DNA from 2 places in the Aminobacter sp. MET-1 genome. Region 2 is predicted to be linked to the other one. Evidence: predicted binding sites of a transcription regulator. Region 2 holds the regulator's gene; the other holds the start of a gene.
What was found. Region 2 encodes LexA, which represses DNA repair genes until DNA is damaged. Its sites were predicted from a motif close to TGTTCNNNNTGTGTTCNG; they were not measured.
Positions count from the first base shown of each region.

Region 1: the regulator LexA is predicted to act here: its motif matches at 2,234-2,251, upstream of NDO48_RS28575 (ATP-dependent helicase).

Region 1 is NZ_JAMSHL010000041.1:11,693-15,417, forward strand. It holds gene NDO48_RS28575 (ATP-dependent helicase) at 140-2,218, opposite strand; partial or broken gene NDO48_RS30585 (hypothetical protein) at 2,579-2,767, shown strand; gene NDO48_RS28585 (hypothetical protein) at 3,103-3,519, opposite strand.
Region 2 is NZ_JAMSHL010000005.1:331,522-335,246, reverse strand. It holds gene trpC (indole-3-glycerol phosphate synthase TrpC) at 1-130, shown strand, start outside; gene moaC (cyclic pyranopterin monophosphate synthase MoaC) at 132-614, shown strand; gene glp (gephyrin-like molybdotransferase Glp) at 615-1,820, shown strand; gene lexA (transcriptional repressor LexA) at 1,928-2,644, shown strand; gene NDO48_RS10290 (ComEC/Rec2 family competence protein) at 2,819-3,725, opposite strand, start outside.

The DNA.
Region 1 (3,725 bases), on a different contig from region 2:
AATGGTTTGACAGCATCGTACTCTTCCAGGCCAACACTGAAACGAGAATGCTAGGACATCTGAATGTCCGGGCTTCTTGCGCTCCCTGTCTATGTGAGCCGACTCGATGGCCAGTCAAATTAGATGTACCTCATAGCCGCTACTTCCACATCGAACGCATCTTGCCTTTGATGTCGACTGATGTTCGGGGCCTAGCGCCTTGATCTTGACGATACGATTGGCTCGTCCACGACGTTGACTTGAAGTGATCGAGCAAATGCGCCGGAATGAAACGGGTCCGAGAGGCATAAACATGCCTGTCGCCACGCGCGACCTGGCCGGAGGTGTAGAAGCGCTGCGGTGTGATGAGATGCAGTGAGTCCTTAGCCCGGGTCATGGCGACGTAGAGCAGTCGGCGTTCTTCCTCGATCTCTTTGCGTTCGCCGGCACTCAGGTCGATCGGGATGCAGCCGTCGACAGCGTTGAGCACGAAGACCTTGGTCCATTCCTGACCCTTGGCGGAATGGATCGTCGATAGGATAAGATAGTCTTCGTCGAGATGAGGAGGTCCAGCCTCGTCGCTCGTGGCAGAAGGGGGATCCAGGGTCAGATCTGTGAGGAAACGCTCCCGGCTCGGGTAGCCTGAAGCGATCTGCTCAAGTTGGAGAAGGTCTGCTCGCCTAGTCGTCGCGTCCTCGTGCTTCCGCTCGAGGTGTGGCTCATACCACAGCCGGGCTCGCTCCATTTCCGTGGGCCAGCCTGGGCCTCGCCGTAACTCTGAAAAAAGATCAACGAACCCGGGCCAATCGGCAGCGGCGCGTGCCGGCGGCACGAATCTCGCCAGCCCCAGTTCCAGGTCGAGAGCCTCTTCCATGCCGTTGATCGCCTGAGTGGCTGCGGAAGGACCAATGCCAGGCATCAATTGCATCACTCGAAACCCGGCGATGCGATCCCTAGGGTTCTGGGCAAAGCGCAGCACAGCAAGCACGTCCTTGACGTGGGCTGCGTCCAGGAACTTCAAGCCGCCGAATTTGACGAATGGGATGTTGCGACGGGTGAGTTCGACTTCAAGCGGTCCTGAATGATGGGCGGCCCTAGACAGGACGGCTTGTTCCTTGAGAGGCGTGCCGGCTTCCCGTTCCTTCAGGACTTCGTCGCAGACGTAACTGGCTTGCTCCGATTCGTCGGGCACGCTGACGAGGAGGGGCTTCTCCAGAGATGTACGTTCGGTCCAGAGGTTCTTGGTGAAGCGTTCGGTCGCTTCGCCGATGACTGCGTTAGCTGCATTCAGAATAGCGTCGGTCGAGCGATAGTTCCGGTCGAGCGTGACGACTTCGGCCGGCTCGGGAAACAGGGCAGGGAAGTCGAGGATGTTGCGGACCTCGGCTGCACGGAACGAATAGATCGACTGGGCATCATCACCGACAACAGTCAGGCCGCGGCCGTCCGGTTTGATAGCAGTCAGGATTGCTGCCTGCAGCTTGTTCGTATCCTGGTACTCATCGACGAGAATGTGGTCGAAACGCGAGGCGAGATGCGCCGCGATCTCCGGCTCGCCGGCCATCTGGGACCAATACAGCAGCAGGTCATCGTAATCGAGGATGCTCTGAGACTGCTTGGCCTCCACATAGGCACCAAACAGCTTTTTCAGCTCGTCGCTCCAGGCGACGCACCACGGAAAATAGCTGCCCAGGACCGCCTCCAGCCGCTCTTGAGAGTTTACGACACGCGAGTAGATCGAAAGGCACGTGGCCTTGGTGGGAAAACGGTTCTCGGTCTCCGAGTAACCGAGTTCGTGCCGCACCAGGTTCATGAGGTCGGCGGAGTCTTCGCGATCATGGATCGTGAAGCTGGGCTCCAAGCCGATTTCCCGTGCGTAGTCCCTTAGCAGTCGTGCGCCAATTGCATGGAAAGTGCCAGCCCAGGTGAGGCCTTCCATGAGGCTCGCTGCGCGTTCCTTCAGAACGTCGGCTGCGATGCGCTCAACGCGCTTGCCCATCTCGACTGCAGCCCGACGGGAAAAGGTCATCAAAAGGATGCGTCGCGGATCTGCACCCCGCACAATGAGATGTGCGACGCGATGGGCGAGCGTGTTGGTCTTGCCCGATCCGGCGCCGGCGATAATGAGGAGGGGGCCAGAGATGGCTCCGTCACCATGCATCACTGCAAGCCGCTGCCCGTCATTTAGTTTGGACAGGTAGGTGGGTTCTTCGGTCGAATCACGGACAGCGACGTTCATGGAGCCATGAAGCATTGTTTCCGTTTCGTTCGCAATGTTTCCGACGGCTTTTGGTCGCCGCCACGGAGATTCGCAGGCGAAGTCTCTGCGGCGCGGATCAAGGCGATCATCTTACAGACATCATGTGCTTTCTAATGACTCTGCCTCACATTGGCGCGCATTCCTCCGCCATGCCGCCCAAGCGCATTCAAGGGGGCCGCTCGCGAGCTGTCCCCCGCAAGGGAGGCTCCGCCGCGCCCGAAATCACTCATTGTTTCAGTTGCCGACACGCGCCCTTGCGACCTCCGCTCTTCGCGGTTTGCGGGTGGGGTCCCGCAATACCGCGAGGAAACTGGGCAAGCAGGGTGGGACGTGCAGGCGTCCGGGAAGAGGATGACCATGGCCGCCGCGATCATGGAGCAACGTCGGCTCGGCCTGATTGCCAAGGCGATGCTGACGGTCCCCGGTCACTGCCTCGCGCAGGTCGCGCGCGAATTCCTGGCGCTCTACCCGAACGCCCGCATTCTCGCTGCGGACGAGACGAACTTCACTAAGGACAAGCGGGCGCGGTCCCCGAGCAGTCGGATCGTGTGCTTCTCTACGCGGGGGCGTGGGTGGAAGGTCCGCCGCGGCCGGTCAATCAACGATTTCGCCTCGGCGAGGCTATGAATGTCAGAACGCTGCGCCGCGCTAACCCGTATCTGTCAACTGATTGCGAGCGATCTCAACCGAATGCAGCTGGTTCGGTTGAACAGTGGCGTTGACCCGGTTTCCGAAGTTGAGGCAAATACCGACCAAGAACAGATATCTTCGGTGAGCTACGCCAATCCACTGGCGCGCCGCCGATGCCAACCACCTCCCTGAACCTCTGGATCAAAGGGCACCCGAGTAATCGGGCGGGGTGATCAACCGTACTTGGAAATGTACCCGAACACGGCTTCACATTTCGGGCACGCCTCTGGTCGGCCGGGCGTGTTTACCAGGGTCACCATGTTGATCCAGCGACCGTCTTGAATGCAGATTGGACAGAAGGCGTGGCCCGAGGGTGACCCTTCGGCGGCCCGATATCGGTACCCATCCACCTCAACGGTGGCTTCGTCAAGGAAGCGAAGGTCTTCGCGAAGCTTGCTGATGTCACGATCCTTGGCGAACAATTCCTCCTGGGCTTCGACAAGAGGCATACGCACGTCGGAGAGGGTGCTGATGACGTCGGCGAGCTTGGCCTTTAGTTCCGCTTTGTCGAAGCTGCTGTCGATATCGCGCAAGTCTTTCGCGATACCAACGGCCGTCGCGATTGCCGTCAGTGTCCCTGGAATATCCATATGCCCCTCCCGTTGAGGCGGGCATCCTCCCACCACTCTCGGTGGCTGTCGAGATGAGTTCCCGGCCGGAAGGGGCGATCGTAGTCAAGACTGCCAGAAGGGCGCTCGTTTCATGCGGTATCCCGGTTGCTCGCTGCCGCCAGATTTGTTCTTCGGCCGACCGGGCGGATGCTGCCCTGCCTTCTCGACCAAGGATTGTTCAGTGC
Region 2 (3,725 bases):
CGATTGTCTGCGGCTGGAGAAGTCGGGCATCGGCAGCTTCCTCGTCGGCGAAAGCCTGATGCGTCAGTCCGACGTGGCGGCAGCGACCCGCTTGCTGCTCGAAGGCGCGCAGCAAGCGGCCGGAGCCTGACATGGCAGCGGCGCTCACCCATATCGGTGCCGCGGGCGAAGCCAACATGGTCGATGTCGGCGACAAGGCCGAAACGACCCGCACGGCGATCGCCGAAGGCATGATCGCCATGCGGCCCGAGACGCTTGATCTAATCCTCTCCGGCAACGCCAAGAAGGGCGACGTGCTGGGCACAGCGCGCATTGCCGGCATCATGGCGGCCAAGCGCACGCATGAGCTGATCCCGCTCTGCCATCCGATCCTGCTGACCAAGGTGACGGTTGAGATCGAGCCGGACGAGACCCTGCCCGGCCTGCGCGTGACCGCACTTGCGCGCGTCACCGGCAAGACCGGCGTCGAGATGGAGGCGCTGACGGCTGCCTCAGTTGCCTGCCTGACCATCTACGACATGGCCAAGGCGGCCGACCGCGGCATGGTGATTTCAGGCATCCGGCTGATCGAAAAGACCGGCGGCAAGTCGGGCGACTTCAAGGCGACAGAATAGATGGCACTGCTGCCGGTCACCGAGGCTCTCGAACGCCTGCTTGAAGGTGCCGCACCCACCGGCACGGATCGGGTTACCCTGCACGAGGCAGCCGACCGCGTTCTGGCGGCACCGCTGTACGCCTTGCGCACCCAGCCGCCTTTCGACGCCTCCGCCATGGACGGCTATGCTGTCAGGGCAGCAGACATCGCCACGCTTCCGGCGAAACTTTCAGTCATCGGCCAGGCCCCGGCGGGACGACAATTCACCGGGACCGTCAGTACGGGACAGGCAGTGCGCATCTTCACCGGAGCGCCGGTTCCCGCGGGGGCGGACACCGTGGTGATCCAGGAAAACGCGCGTGATCTCGGCAATGGTGCGGTCGAAGTGCTGGAACCGACAGATCCCGGCCGCAACATTCGCCTCAGCGGCCTCGATTTCAGCGAAGGCGACCTCATCCTCGACGCCGGCCGCCTGCTCGATCCGGCAGCCCTCTCGCTGATCGCCTCCGCCAATCACCCCGACGTCCAGGTGGTGCGCGCACCACTGGTCGCGATCATCGCCACCGGCGACGAGCTTCTGCTGCCGGGTAGCACGCCCGGCCCCGACCAGATCATCTCGTCCAACGCCTATGGCGTCGCTGCAATTGCCCGCTCGATCGGCGCTCGTGTGCTCGACCTCGGCATAGCCGCCGACAGCACGGACGCCATCTCGGGGTTGGTCCAGAAAGCACTCGACGCCAAGGCCGATGTCATCGTCACACTGGGCGGTGCGTCCGTCGGCGACCACGACCTAGTGCATCGCGTGTTAACCGGCCTCGGCATGGATCTTTCGTTCTGGAAGATCGCCATGCGCCCCGGCAAACCGCTGATGTTTGGTCGCCTCGGCGCGACGCGCTGCGTCGGCCTGCCCGGCAATCCGGTCGCGAGCCTCATCTGCTCGCACATCTTCCTGAAGCCGCTGCTGGCAAAATTGGGCGGACGCTCTCACGTCGCCGACATCAGGGACGGTGTGCTCGATACGCCGATGCCGGCCAACGATCTGCGTCAGGATTTTGTCCGCGCTGTCGCACGCCAGACCCTTGATGGGCTCGTCGTCACGCCGTTTACGGTGCAGGATTCGTCCATGCTCCGGACGCTGGCCGACGCCAATTGCGCTGTTATCCGCGGCCCCTTTGCGGAACCGGCCGAATCCGGCAGTGCCTGCCGCGTGCTGATGCTGCGCTGAACAATCCCGCCGATAACCTTCACGAAATTTAAACAGTTGCGGAACACAACTGGAACAGATAGTGTTTGTTCCGGGTTTGTTTTTCTCGCGATTCCTTGGGGGCGGCGATGCTGACGCGCAAACAACATGAGCTTCTGCTGTTCATCCATGAGCGGTTGAAGGAGGCGGGCATCCCTCCATCCTTCGATGAAATGAAGGAAGCGCTCGACCTCGCCTCCAAGTCCGGCATCCATCGCCTGATCACCGCACTCGAGGAACGCGGCTTCATCCGCCGCCTGCCCAACAGGGCACGAGCGCTCGAAGTGCTGCGCCTGCCCGACTCGATTGCGCCCGGTCTCAACGCTGCCAGGAAGTTCTCGCCAAGCGTCATCGAAGGGTCGCTTGGCCGCAAGCCCGAGCCGTCGCGCCCGGCCGCTGCAAGCAACGACGACGATGCCGTGTCCGCCATTGCCATTCCAGTCATGGGACGGATCGCTGCGGGTGTGCCGATCGACGCGATCCAGCACCGGACACACACCATTTCGGTGCCGCCAGACATGATCATGGGCGGCGAGCACTATGCGCTTGAGGTCAAAGGCGACTCGATGATCGAGGCCGGCATTTTCGACGGCGACACTGTCATCATCCGGAATGCCAGTACCGCGAGCCCCGGCGAGATCGTCGTGGCCCTCGTCGACGACGAGGAGGCGACGCTGAAACGTTTCCGCCGCAAGGGCGCCTCGATCGCTCTGGAGGCAGCCAATCCCGCCTATGAGACCCGCATCTTCGGGCCAGACAGGGTCAAGGTGCAGGGCAAGCTCGTCGGGCTGATCCGCCGCTACTAGGGCAACTCCCAGAAGACGAAGCGTTTTCCGTCTCAAGTTGTGTAAGAGCAAAGACATTGAGCGTGGCCGCAATCCGAGGAGAGCGGAAATGGCGATGGTAGTCTTGAGATGCTTCGAGGCCGTATAGACCGCAGTTTCGAGCTTGCCGCATATGGCACGCTTGCCTGCGGTGGGCTATTCGGTCGTCGCGTTGTCTGGCTGTTTTCTCACCGCCTCTTGGCGATTGGGTGCAAGTCCCCTCGCCTCGCGGGAAAATTGGCGGTGCGCATGCCATGGCCGGTAGGGCTCGGTGATGGCATATTCGACCGATAGCACCGACGCGCCGCCCGCCACGACTGGCGTCAGATAGACCGCGGCGCTGCCCAGACGCGCCAGATCGCGCTTGGTCACTACGGTTGCGACCTGCCCGCCACAGACATCTCCAGCAGTCGCATCGTCGATGACGACGAGTGCAGCCGTTCGGCAGACTTGCCACGCCGCAGCAGCATTGGACGCGTGGACAACCGTCGCGCCGGATTGATGTCGAAGCGTGCACAAACCCGCGGAGCAGTGGAAGGCACTTGCGCCGGCGACGGTTTTGACGGCGTCCTCAGCTGGCGCAAGGCCTTTGGCCCGACCATTCGCAGGAAGGCTCTGCGGCGCGGCCCCAAAGCGTGGGCCATCGGCAGCCGGAGCTGCGGTCCCTCTGGTCTTCTCTGCATCCTGCGACGGCTTGCTAAGCTCTTCCACCGCCAACGCCCGCATCCAGTTGTCTGACGTGAACTGGTTTGGCCTTGGCCTGTTGACCGCGAGCTTGCCATCGTCGGTGGCGACGCCGACGAGGCGTCCATCTTCGGCCACGAGCACATCCGGCGACGGCGCGACGCCGATGACGAGCACGCCGGCCACGACGAATGGCACTGCGGCAAGGCGCAGCCAGGTCGTCGCCGTCGCAGCGACGACAAGGGCTATTGTCACCAGCACGACCGACCAGGTCGATACCAGCCCGACGGCGTCCAGCGGCGAGCGGTCGGAAATCCATTCGGCCATGGCGATCATGACGCGCAAACCGGCGCCCATGACATCGAGGAACGGCCCATCC